DNA from 3 places in the Sporomusa aerivorans genome. Region 3 is predicted to be linked to each of the others. Evidence: riboswitches for the same ligand, from Rfam matches in the RefSeq annotation. Region 3 holds a riboswitch; each other region holds the start of a gene.
The links. Region 3 has a riboswitch for cyclic di-GMP ahead of SATMO3_RS27475 (autotransporter domain-containing protein). Riboswitches for the same ligand answer to the same signal wherever they lie in the genome.

Region 1 (4,559 bases), 1.7 Mb from region 3:
AGTAGAAGAACAGGCGCAGTCGATAAACGATTGGTTTCGTGATCACTCCAATACCGTGGCGACGGTAGCCCAGCTTTATTCGGTACGTCACCTCAACACAGAGACTATGCTGTATGATTTCAATGCGGCGCTGACCAGCAGTAAAGATTTCAACGGTTATGTATTTGTAGACAAAGGCGGGGTAACTAAAGTGGATACTATTGCCCCTCCTGGCACTGACGTTAGCAATCGCGAGTATTTTCGCCTCGGTATACAGGGGAAACCGGCTATTACCGAAATTTTGGTCGGGCGGGCTACCGGTGAAAAAGTTATCATATTCTCCCAACCGGTAATGAATAATGCAAACAACGTAAGTGGTATTGTTTTTGCAACCGTTTCTGCCCGAAAATTAGAAAATGTAATACAAGAATTTGAATTTGGACAAACCGGCAGAGCTTATTTGATTGACAAAAGTGCTCATATTATTGCCCAGACAGGTTCAAATGGAACTGGTAGCGAAAGCATGGAAAATAATGAGGGATACTGGCGGGCAAAATCAGGATTATCCGGGGCAGACCGCTATATCAATCACAGAGGCACCGAGGTAATAGGCGCATATCAGTGGGTTCCGGACAGAGACTGGGTATTATTAATAGAGATAGATGAACAGGAAGTTCTGCTACCGCTGTATACTCTCATTCAAAAAGCTGTTATTGGCAGCGCCATCATCCTGTTGTTTGCTTTATTGTTAACCTGGTTAATGTCCAAAAGTATTCAAAGACCGATACTAATGCTGCTTTCTGCGTCCCAGGGAGCACAATACGGCGACTATTCACATACAATCTCTGAAGAAAAATTTTCCTTTGCGCCTGTTGAAGTCCGCGGCTTGTGCAATGCCTTTAATATCATGCTGGGAACTATTAATGAACACATCGCACTTCTATATGACCGCAATGCGGCGTTGATTGTTGCCGAAACTAAATACCGCAAGCTGAGTACACAGGACCAGCTTACTCAGATTCACAACCGGACCTACTTTGAGGAGGAAGTCAGCCGTCTGCAGTCTTTGCAGCAGGCACCGGTAGGGGTTGCTATCTGCGATGTAGACGGCTTGAAACTTATTAACGATACCTTGGGCCATAAAGCCGGCGATGATTTAATCCGGGCGGCTGCCAACAGTATTGTCCAAAGTTTTTCTTCTCACGTGACAGTAGCACGGATCGGCGGCGATGAATTTGCGGTGATAATGCCTGGCGCGGAGTTAGACGAAGTACTTGCCGGGATAAAACGTCTGCGGTCTACGGTGGATGAACATAACAGGATACATCCTGAACTTCCGCTGGCAATCTCGACCGGTGGCGCGGCTGCAACCAAATTGCCGCTTAAGCTGGAAGACGTCATCAGTGAGGCTGATAACCATATGTACCAGGAAAAGAACCGCAACCGGGCGCACAACCGCCAAATGCTGCTGACAACACTAATGCAAACTGCCGGCAAAAATGACCACGGCTTTTTCGACCATATCGAAGGCGTAAAGAAATGGGCGCTCAAGCTGGGGAAGGCACTGCTTTTAGATGATCAGGCGTTACGCCAGCTCGAACTTGCAGCCCACTATCATGATATAGGAAAAGTGGGAGTTCCCCGGGAGATTCTTGTAAAATGTGGTCAATTAACGGAAGCGGAATGGGTGCAAATAAGGGCGCATGCAGAGCTTGGCGGGCGTCTGGCGAAAGCAGTTGCCGAACTTCTTCCTGTAGCCGAATATATTACCAGCCATCATGAACGATGGGACGGTTCCGGTTATCCGGATAAAATAAAAGGAGAGGGCATTCCTTTAATTAGCAGAATAGTCGCTATTGCCGACTCCTATGATGCTATGCAGCGCAATACCTCATACCGTAAGGCGGCTTCACGGGAGGAAGCAAACCGGGAAATGCAGGCTCATTCGGGAAAACAGTTTGATCCCCGACTGGTGAGCTTGCTGTTAAAAACAGTAGAAAAAGAATGCAACATTTAAGGAGGATTTTGCCAATTTGTCCCGAAATATGTAGAAAAGGAACAGAAGTGTGTTTCAGATCAAATTCAGCAAACTTATCGAAAGATAAGGACGCAAAGCCGTGGGTCTACAAGCTGTGTGTGCTCAGGATTGCCAGGTTGCAGTTAGTTGCATTCCGGCAATCTTTTTTCATTTTCATTTAAGACAGGATAGTAAGAATAGTAACAGCAACAGTTCAAGAAAAAAATGAAAGGAAGGTTATTGTTATGAAAATCACCAGTATGAAAACTAGACTTCTCTTAATTCTGTTGCCCTTTTTGATTTTAACCTTTGGATTATTAGTAGGTGTCAACTATTATCGGGCGGAGCAGGCCCTGTCGGCGAGCGTGGAAGAGAACGCAATAGCGATTGGGAATGATTACTCTAATCGTATCGAGGCTTATGTTCAGGGGGCAGTGCTGCAACTGGAAGCATTCTCCACCAATAAAGGCTTGTATAATCCGGCCGATAAGAAGCAATTGCAGGAGACTTTGCAGGATTGCGCCAAGCGGCTGGGCAACCTGGAAAATGTAACCTATATTGCTACCGACGGTTTGGCTCTGCGTCCTGACGGAAGTACTACCCAACTGGGCGAACGTGCATATTTTAAACAGGTTATAGCTACCAAAAAGGCGGTGGTTTCCGAAGTTCTTATTTCAAAAACCACCGGCAAAGTGGCTGTGAATGTGGCGGTACCGCTCCTTTACGGCGATCAGCTGACAGGCGTATTAACGGGTACAGTATCATTGGATAAGTTGACAACGCTGATTAAAGACATGCGATTTCTGAGTACAGGGTACGGCGTTATTGCCGACAATAGCGGCAAACTTATCATCCATACCAAATTACCGGACTTGGTTGGCAAATTAAATTTTACCGAAAAGAAAGTTGATCCGGCACTCAATGTAAAAGAAACGGAACTGGATGATCATTTTATCAGCCTGTTTAAAACTGCTGCCCAAACCGGCAAGCCGGTACGGGGGACTTACAAGTTTGTTGACGGGATAACCAAGGTTGGTGTATTTACTCCCATTCAGCTGCCGGGCAGTAATCCCTGGATCTTAATTGTAACGGCGCCGGAGGCTGAGGCTGCACAGGCGGTAACTTCATTGACATACGCCATGCTGACCGGGTCGTTCTTCTGCCTTGTTCTGGCTGCGCTGTTTATTCTTTATCTCAGTAAAATTCTTTCAAAGCCGATTGCCTTGATCAGAGACGAATGCCTGCTGCTGGCGCAGGGGGACCTACGCGATCAGCAGGGCAGGGTCTTGTCTCATGATGAAGTGGGACAGTTGGCGCAGGGGTTTCGGGACATGCGCACCAGTCTGCGGACTCTGGTCACCAATGTTCTTTCCCAATCGGAATTGCTTGCCGCTTCCAGTGAAGAACTGACGGCAAGTGCCCATCAATCGGCAGATGCCGCTAATCAGGTAGCCGGCTCGATCACGGAAATTGCCCGGAGCGCTGAAAATCAGGTTGCAACAGTTAATCAAATCACTGCGAGATCCCGGGCAATGGCCGAAGAAGTAAATCAGATTGCGCAAACAGCAAAAGACTTATCGCAAATTGCTGAAGACACTGCTGCGGCAGCGAAACAAGGCCGTACGTCTGCAGAGCAAGCCGTAACGCAGATGAGCGAAATCGGGGAGAATACAAACACTACGCAGGCGACTATCGGTGAATTAAGCAAAAGCTCTCAGGAGATCAGGGAAATTGTCACACTAATATCCTCAATTGCCGGGCAGACCAATCTGCTGGCTTTAAACGCCGCCATTGAAGCGGCGAGAGCGGGAGAACAGGGGCGGGGCTTTGCCGTTGTCGCGGATGAGGTCCGGAAGCTGGCCGAGGAATCCAGTCACGCTGCAGGTAAAATTAGTGCACTGATCGAAAAAAATGATGCCAATCTCAAAGATGTTGTTATCACTATGCAAAACGGAACTGCAGGCGTTCAGACAGGTATTTCTCTTGTCCACAGCACCGGTGAGAGTTTTAATAATATAGTGGAGTCCATTCTTTCCATAGCAAGGCAAATTCAGGATATTGCGGCAGCCATCCAGCAGATAGATGCCAGTAACAGGACCTTGCTTACATCCATTCAGGAAATTAATACAGCCAGTGCAAACGCCGCATCAGAGTCAGAGACTATTTCAGCGGCCACAGAGGAACAGTCGGCAGCCATGCAGCAGATTGCCTCCTCCAGTCAGAGTCTGGCAATGCTGGCTGCTGACTTGCAGGCCAGTATAGCAAGATTCCGCTTATAATCCGGTCACATCATAATATTACTATAAGAAATAAATCCCCTGGCAGTAGCCGGGGGATTTATTTTGCCCAAACAAGAACAGGAGAAGTAACCAGCTTTGGTACAAACATCCTTTAGACAAGTTTACATAAATTTGATATATTTATACTAACCCAAGAGACAAATGTCTCTTTGAATGGAGGTGTGGTGTACAAAATGATTGACAATATGGTTGAAACCGATCTTGATTTAACAATGGATGAGCCTGATATGTCAGATGTGGTGGAGCACCACCCGGATAACTAT
Region 2 (4,559 bases), 560 kb from region 3:
TTTACTTCCCGGCCTTAGCGGGAGTTAGTCTCCCTTATCCAGGGACTTAGCCACTCGCCTGTGCCCGTAAGGATATATCTCCACTTGTAGGAGTGGGAGTCTTAGCGCGGGTTAGTCGGCGGATAAAGGGAAATAATACAGGTATAGAGAAGTTTGATAAAAAGACACTGACAGGGAGCTATTTATGAGTTCATTTTTCATTGGTATTTTGAGCCTGTTCTTTTTGCTGTATTCGGCCGCCAATTACTATGTGGGCCTGCGGTTTTTCCAGTCCTTCCGCGGTGTTATGGACCACCATGCCTTATTATACTGGTCTTTTTATGTACTGGTGGCTGTTTCCCCATTTGTCGCGAGACTGGGCAGAACCTACTTCCCCGGTTTTTTCAATGAATGGATTACCGTGCTTGGCAACTATTGGCTGGCGGCACTGTATTACCTGCTGCTTTGCTGGGCCGTTGTTGATATCCTGCGGTTAATGCTGCAGGTGTTCCTGGTTATGCCTGTTTCTTTAAAACAGCCTCCCGCCATTATGGGCTTCGGGGTGCTGTTCGCCGTAATCGGTTTGCTGGCCTATGGGGTCTGGAATGCGAATAATCCCCGCGTTCATCACTATGATGTAGCTATCAGCAAAGCCGTACCGGGTATGTCAGGTCTGCATGCCGTAATGGTATCCGACATCCACCTGGGTGTGATTGTCGATAACAAGCGCCTCGAAGATCTGGTAAACCGGATCAATGCGCTGGAGCCTGATATCGTGTTTTTGGCCGGCGATACCATTGACGAAGATGTCAGCCTGTTTGTGGAGCAAAAGATGCCGGAAGTCCTGGGCAAGCTGCGGACAAAGTACGGTGTATATGCTGTTATGGGAAATCATGAATATCTTGGCGGCAACGGCCAGCTGGCTGTGGAATACCTGCAGCAGGCCGGCGTCAAGGTGCTGCGGGACAGGTATGAAAAAGTAAATGACCAGTTCTATGTGGTGGGGCGGGATGACCGCATGCTGGAAAGGCTGGACGGCAAAGGCCGGCTGGCGCTGGCAGAGGTTATGAACGGGGTGGAGCGGAATAGCCCCGTAATTTTACTGGACCATCAGCCGTTTAACCTGGGTGAGGGGCAGCAGAACGGGGTTGACTTGCAATTGTCAGGCCATACGCACCATGGCCAGTTTTTTCCCAACAATCTAGTCACCGAGCGGCTGTTTGAAGTCGACTGGGGCTATTTGCAAAAAGGCAGCTACCAGGCCATCGTTTCCTGCGGTTACGGCACCTGGGGACCACCCATCCGGATAGGAAACTACCCGGAGCTTGTGGATATAGCTATTACTTTTGAAGCTAAATAACTTTACTGCTGCGTCTAAGCTTTAGCGTAGACCGCAGCAGCGGATTATGCCGCTAAACCGCTGTCATGCCGAAGGCGGATAGCGGTTTACTTATTCTTACAAGTAAAAGTTATATTCCGCAAATAACATATCTGATTATTACTAAGATCCATTATAAAGGGGATTTGTATTAAAACGGAGAAATAATTAATAGATAAAAAATATTTTTTCGCTGGCAGCATGAGCAACAGTCAGACAGCTGGGAGAAGCAGGCTAATGATAAGAATAGCAAAGCATAGCCGGCAATAATTATTATAGAGAGGAGGAGCAATGGCAGCTTGGGACGTGTTTCGCAGTGAGGGAAAATGAGTATTCAAAAGCAAATGGATGTTAGCGGTAACAACAGCTATTGGGAGTGTGGCTAAGGGCTGTTACTATCGGTAATACACTATTTGGATGCAAGTGGTCCGGGAGATTTTAGCCCTGCCAATATTGGGCAAACTTACCGAAAGATAAGGACGCAAAGCCATGGGTCTAAAGAGACAGTATCTATGATTGCCAGGCTGCTGATCGGGAATAAACTAAATTTGTCAGCCGTAGGTGGCAGTCATCAGGCTGGCACTTTTTTATTGGGTTAATCACATTTTTTGAACGTAAACAACTAAAATCGTAGCAACAATCGTAACAACATATGAAGGAGTCAACGTGATGAAAATCAAAAGAATTCAAACCAGGTTACTTATTGTGTTATTACCGCTTATAATAGCCATTTTGGGAACCTTGTCAGGGGTAAGTTACTATTTGGCGACAGAAGCTTTGAGTAAGAGTGTGGATGAAAATGCCAGGTCCGTAGGTACCGACTATGCAAACCGTGTTCAGGCCGATATGGAAAATATGCTGGGACAGCTGGCTGACCTGGCTAGTACGCCGGCAGTCCGAACCGGTGCGGACAAGGGGCAAATTGTTCAAGCCTTGGCCGAAACACAAAATCGGCTGAATACGTTTGATGTTATGATTTTTGTTTCACTAGATGGCGCCGGCATTTCTCATAAAGGTGCTGCCGCCAGTTATGCTGAGCGGGATTATTTTAAAAAAGTTATAGCAACCAAGAAGCCGTTAGTTTCCGATCCGCTGGTTTCGAAAGCTACCGGTAAACTGGCGGTGGTTTTGGCAGTGCCGGTCATGGACCAGGGGCAGCTAAACGGAGTGCTGGTCGGGACTTTTTCCATGGAACGACTGACAGAAAAAATGAAAGAACTAAAATTCCTGGAGACCGGTTACGGTCAGTTGGCTGATAACGGTGGTTTAATCATTGCCCATCCCAAACGACCGGAATTTGCCGGGAAGCTGAACTTATTGGAAAAAACCATCAATCCCGAACTTAATTTGCCGCAGCCGGAAATGGACAGCCGGCTTATTGGTATTTTTAAAAAGGCGGCACAGGATGGACAGCAGGCCAGAGGCCTCTATACGTTTGTGGATGGTGTGACCAGAATCGCCGTAACTACGCCGCTTGAACTGCCAGGCGATAAGCGCTGGGTCATGACGGTGGCCGCGCCGGAGCAAGAAGCCACCCGGGCAACCGATACCCTTGCGCATACCATGCTTATTCTGGCGGTCGTCTGCTTAATCCTGGCGGTTGTGGCCATCGTGTTCGTTGCCCGCCATATCGCCAAACCGATTGGCGTTATTCTCGACGAGTGCCAGTTGCTGGCGCAAGGTGATTTGCGAGAGCGGGCGGCCAAAGTTGCGTCAGAGGATGAAATTGGACAGTTAGCCCAAGGATTCCGGCAAATGCGGACACAACTTAGAGAATTGATCGGTAAAGTACATAACCAAGCTGAACAATTGGCGGCCTCCAGTGAAGAACTGACTGCCAGCGCCGAACAGTCAGCCCAGGCGGCAACCCAGGTGGCGGTTGCCATTACCGAAGTGGCCACAGGCGCCGGTGGTCAAATGGCGAATGCACATGAAGCTACCGGCGTGGTCGAAGAGATGTCGGCCGGTATTCAGCAGGTGGCGGCTACAACCAATGCAGTGGCCGGCCAGTCAGCGCAGGCTGCTGCCAAAGCACAAGAGGGCAGTGAAGCGGTGCATAAAGCGGTATCGCAGATGGCGAATATTGAAAGCACGGTCAACAGCTCAGCCAAGGTAGTCGCGGAATTAGGCGAACGTTCCCAAGAAATCGGTCAAATAGTGGGTACTATTGCCGGTATAGCCGGCCAGACCAACCTGCTGGCTCTTAACGCAGCCATTGAAGCAGCCCGGGCGGGCGAGCAGGGACGCGGTTTTGCCGTAGTGGCCGAGGAAGTTCGCAAGCTGGCTGAGCAGTCGCAGGCAGCGACAGAGCAGATTGCCGCGCTGATTAGCGGTATCCAGGGCGATACCGAAAAAGCCGTACAGGCCATGGATGCCGGCACGCGTGAAGTGAAGGTCGGAGCCGAAGTGGTTACGACTGCCGGCCAGGCTTTTCAGGAAATCGTGGGATTGGTCTCGCAGGTATCTGAGCAGGTTCAGGAGATTTCTAAGGCGATTGACCGTATGGCTGTCGGCAGCCAGCAAATTGTCGGCTCGGTCAACCGGATTGATGAGCTGAGCAAACAGGCAGCCGGCGAAGCTGAGACTGTATCGGCAGCAACTGAAGAGCAGTCGGCTTCCATGGAAGAAATCGCGGCGTCCAGCCAGGGACTGGCTAAGCTGGCAGCCGAATTGCAAGCAGTAGTAGGCAGATTCCGGTTATAGAAATCCCTTAAAATATAGAGCTTTTTTCAGGAAGAAATAGACGAGTATAAAGGTATTCGCTCAACAAAAAGATGATGCTTATGAACGCCGATGAAGCAAGTTTCCATAAATTAGATTTGTAGGTTCGATCAAGCATTTGTTATAATAAAGTTGATTCTAAGAAAAATCTAAAGAAAATCATGTAAACTAATTTAAAATTAGTTTACATGGGTAAAGTACTTACCTAAAAGCTTCATCAAGTTGAAGAAGGTTATGGTGGAGCTGTTACAATTTGAGGAGGGTTTTCAATGAAAAAGAGTTTACTTATTTTGGGGGCTTTTATTACTATGAGCACGGCCACATGTTTTGCCGCTCCGCTCAACAATCTGGATAACGAGCAAACGGCAGTAGGCTTAAGCGGTGACACCTTTTATATTGAACATAAATTTGGTGATCGCTTTACGCTTGGCTATCAATCCATTGATCGTGATTATTATGGTGATATGAAAGACATTTACGG
Region 3 (4,559 bases):
AATTGAGAAATTGGCGTCAGCTCAGAATATAAACTATCTGGGATGGATTTATTAAAATGGCTTGGGAGGTGATTCTACTGGATTATCCTGCAATACTGAAACAAATAGACGAAAAAAAGGCTTTACTGGACAGTAAAAGGCCATTTCCACGCCATACGCTGGAAAGTTTGAGAGAAAAGCTACTAGTTGAATGGACATATCATTCAAACGCTATTGAAGGTAATACCCTAACTTTGTCAGAAACTAAAGTAGTTTTAGAGGGAATCACCATTGGCGGGAAAACTCTGCGCGAGCATCTTGAAGTAATTAATCATCGAGAAGCAATCGGTTATATAGAAGAGATCATCACAAAAAAGGAAGACCTGTCTGACTGGCAGATTAAGAATATCCATGCTATTGTCCTAAAGGGCATATTGCCCGAGAGCGCTGGTGTTTACAGACGAGAAAATGTTTTCATCAGTGGTGCTGAGCATATACCGCCTGACTATGTACAGGTTCCTGCGCAAATGGCTGAGTTGCTGGAATGGTATAAGGGAGAAGCACAGAAGCTACATGCCGTTGAAAGAGCGGCTATTCTGCATAGCTGGTTTGTTAAAATACATCCCTTTGTGGATGGTAATGGGCGTACAGCAAGATTACTGTTAAACTTTGAGCTTATGAAAAATGGATATGTACCGATTGTTATTAAAAAAGAACAGCGGGTAGAGTACTATGATTCTTTGGATTTTTCCCATGTGAAAGGGGATTATAGCGGATTTGTTAAATTAGCAGCTCAAATTTTGGAAGATACTTTTGATTTTTATATCAGACATATTGGATAAGGTGTATTAATGGTATTGAAAAACAGGTACCTACTACTAGCTACCGTGGACTGACCATTCACGCAGGACGGACCGTAGCGAATATGGATTTGTTTACTCGAAGAGTGGAAAAAGCCTTGTGGAACGAAGATACGCCGTTTGGTAAATGATCGCTATAGCTGAGTTGGTTGATTGTGTTGAATGATTGTAAAGCTGACTTGCAAGGATTACCCAGAGATGCCGCCTAAATGGGCGGTTTTTTCTTGTCTAACTTTAAACGGTAATAAGTGATATAAAAGATATTACGGATACTCTGCATAGCGCAAAATACCAGGTAATTAATATTAAACATATAATTATAAAGAATTATAAAGAATTATAAAAAAATATAAATATTTAAAAATAATGCAGGAATTTGGCGATTTATGGTATAAATATTAAAATATTATTTAATCAAATGATTTGCTGACCGATTAAAATAATTCTCAGATGATAAAGAAAGACAGTTTTAGATTGGTGTTTGGGCAAACCTGATGAAAGCCAGGGACGCAAAGCTATGGGTCTAAGGATGAGATCATCTTAATGTGATTTCATCTATGATAGCCAAGCCGCATTAGTGTATTTTGCTATGCGGCTTGGCTTTTTGTATCATTTCCTTGTAGAGGATGTTTATTATGTTGATGTAGCAGAAGTGATCAGGCAATGTGTGTTATATAGCTTATGAAATATGTATGAAGCGTACAATGTTCGCACAACGAGGAGGTGATCTCAAGAATTATATACAGCCAGATAAAATTTTAGGGGGGTTCATATGGCAGATTTATCAAAAGTCGATTTTGCCTCAGATCAGCATTCGCTACTCAATCGACCTACCCGGATCAAGCGACGCTTTCTTCTCGCTTCTATCACTCTAGCCTTAACCCTTTCCTGGGGCGGGGAGGCGCTGGCTAGCGACGAGATCATTGACACTGAAACTCGTACCATCGCGGCGACGACAGCCTATCCAGGTCAACAGCTTATTGTCGGTTTGAACAACACGGGCGTGCTGACCGTTTCGGGTGGCGGAACGGTCGATAATAGGACCAGTACGATCGGATACAACGCTGGCAGCAATGGTACGGTGATCGTCACCGGCACGGGTTCGACGTGGACGAATCCCGAAGATCTTGATGTCGGTGGGAGCGGTACGGGCACGCTGACCATTTCGGATGGCGGAAAGGTCAACAATCAGAACGGCACGATTGGACACTACGCCGGCAGTACTGGTACGGTGACCGTCACCGGCACCGATTCAACGTGGACGAATAGCAATGAACTCGTCGTCGGCTGGAGCAGCACAGGCACGCTGACCATTGAGAATGGCGGAACGGTCAGCAGTACGAACGGCTTTCTCGGAGCCCGCGACGGCGGCAACGGCACGGTGACTGTCACCGGCGCTGGTTCAACGTGGAACAACAGCAAACAACTCATCCTCGGTTACGTCGATCCGAGCGGCAGTTCAACGGGTGTACTGACCATTGAGAATGGCGGAACGGTCATCAATACGGATGCCCGTATCGGACTTAGCGCTGGCAGCACTGGCACGGTGACCGTCACCGGCGCTGGCTCGACGTTGACCGATAACGGCACCAGCCTTCGTGTCGGCCGGGATGGCACGGGCACGCTGACCATCGCGGAGGGCGGCCTTGTGACAGTCGGCACGGAGACGAACGGTGCGTATAGCGGCACCCTCGCCATTGCTTTTAGTACCGGATCAACTGGCACAGTGAATATCGGCGCTGCTTCCGGTTCCGCTGCCGTCGCAGCGGGAACGCTCAAGGCGGCAGCGGTCGAATTCGGCTCTGGCACCGGTAAGCTGGTGTTCAACCATACAAGCACCAATTACTCCCTTGGAGCCAACATCTCCGGCGCAGGACAGATTATTGCCGAAAACGGCGTAACAACACTCACCGGCAACAACACTTATACCGGCGGCACAACCATTTCTGGCGGCACGCTTGCAGGTATCGCCACCAGCTTCGGCAGCGGTGCGATCGCCAACAACAGTGCTCTCATCGTCGATGGCAGCGGGACCCTGACGAATACGGTCTCCGGGTCGGGCAGCTTCACCAAGACCGGCAGCGGAACGCTGGCGCTCACTGGCAACAATACTTATACCGGCGGTACGACTATCTCTGGCGGCACGCTTTCCGTCACAACCGATAACCTGATGGGTAATGTTGTCAACAACGCCACGCTGCTAATCGATCAGGACACGGATGGCACGTTTGCCGGCAATATCTCCGGCTCTGGCGATCTCGTAAAGGATGGCACCGGCACGGTGAACATGGCCGGTACTCTGACCTATACTGGAGCGACAACAGTGCTCAACGGTCAGCTCGTCGGCAATACGACGGCTCTTGGCGGTTCCGTTGCGAATAATGGACAGGTTGCGTTTGATCAGTCGTTCGCTGGTACATATAACAATGTTATTTCCGGTACTGGGAGCCTGCTAAAGAATGGAACCGGCACCGTTATTCTCACCAATGATAATACCTATACTGGCGGCACGACCATTTCCGGCGGTACGCTGCAAGTTGGCAATGGCGGAACTACGGGGTCGATCACCGGCGATGTTGTCAATAACGGCGTTCTGGCATTCGATCGTTCCGATGGCGTGACCTTGAGTGGACAGATCACAGGAGCAGGCGCGATCCGGCAGCTCGGATCGGGCTTGGTATCGTTAACGGGCAATAGTGGAACGTTCACAGGTACGACCACGGTAGAGGCGGGCTCCCTGAAAGTGAACGGGACGCTGGGCGGCGTGCTGGATATCCAGACAAGTGGCCGCCTTCAGGGCACCGGCACGGTCGGCAACCTCACCATGAACGGGGTAATTGCACCTGGCAACTCAATTGGCACGCTCAATGTTGCAGGTGATATCACGTTCAATACGGGCTCAGTCTACGAAGTCGAGACGAATGCGGCGGGACAAGCTGACAGGATCAACGCATCGGGCACAGCCACGATCAATGGCGGCTCAGTTCAGGTCTTGGCCGCAACAGGTAACTACGCACCAGCGACAACCTACACCATCCTGTCAGCCACTAACGGCGTGAGCGGCACGTTCACGGACGGTGTGACCTCAAACCTGGCCTTCCTCGATCCGTCGCTCTCCTACGATACAAATAATGTCTATCTGCGCCTGACACGTAATGATGTAACCTTTGACGGGATAGGGTTAACGCCGAACCAGATCACCGCCGGCAAAGGAACGGAGAGTCTCACCCTCGGCAATTCCATTTATGACGCCGTGCTAAACCTGTCATCAGATCAGGCGCGTCACGCCTTCGACCAGCTTTCGGGTGAACTCCATGCATCGGTTGCGACAACATTGATTGAAGACAGCCGTTTCGTACGCAATGCGATGAACGACCGACTGAGGGTGAAAGCAAACGCACCCGGTGCCTGGAGCCAGGCATTCGGGTCGTGGGGCCATACCAGCAGTAACGGCAATGCGGCCAAGATGGATCGCTCGACAGGCGGCTTCCTGTTTGGCTCAGATATTCCGGCGTCCGACACCTGGCGGTTCGGCGCAGTCGCAGGCTACAGTCATACAAGCTTTGACGTGAAGGCTCGTAATTCTTCAGGATCGAGCGATAACTACCATCTGGGACTTTATGGCGGCTCGGACTGGGGGCAGCTCGGGTTCCGTTCGGGGTTGGCTTATACCTGGCATAATATTGACACGACGCGCAGCGTGATGTTCCCCGGCTTCTC

Region 1: linked by a shared signal. The riboswitch ahead of SATMO3_RS04370 (methyl-accepting chemotaxis protein) and the one ahead of SATMO3_RS27475 (autotransporter domain-containing protein) in region 3 are both predicted to bind cyclic di-GMP.
Region 2: linked by a shared signal. The riboswitch ahead of SATMO3_RS24985 (methyl-accepting chemotaxis protein) and the one ahead of SATMO3_RS27475 (autotransporter domain-containing protein) in region 3 are both predicted to bind cyclic di-GMP.

Annotation. Positions count from the first base shown of each region.
Region 1 covers NZ_CP156926.1:966,497-971,055, forward strand. Annotated here, with positions in the region: gene SATMO3_RS04365 (HD domain-containing phosphohydrolase) at 1-1,996, shown strand, start outside; cyclic di-GMP riboswitch class I at 2,054-2,141, shown strand; gene SATMO3_RS04370 (methyl-accepting chemotaxis protein) at 2,242-4,275, shown strand.
Region 2 covers NZ_CP156926.1:5,214,844-5,219,402, reverse strand. Annotated here, with positions in the region: gene SATMO3_RS24990 (metallophosphoesterase) at 185-1,339, shown strand; cyclic di-GMP riboswitch class I at 1,804-1,889, shown strand; gene SATMO3_RS24985 (methyl-accepting chemotaxis protein) at 2,027-4,060, shown strand; gene SATMO3_RS24980 (hypothetical protein) at 4,348-4,559, shown strand, end outside.
Region 3 covers NZ_CP156926.1:5,775,035-5,779,593, reverse strand. Annotated here, with positions in the region: gene SATMO3_RS27480 (Fic family protein) at 57-821, shown strand; cyclic di-GMP riboswitch class I at 1,314-1,416, shown strand; gene SATMO3_RS27475 (autotransporter domain-containing protein) at 1,612-4,559, shown strand, end outside.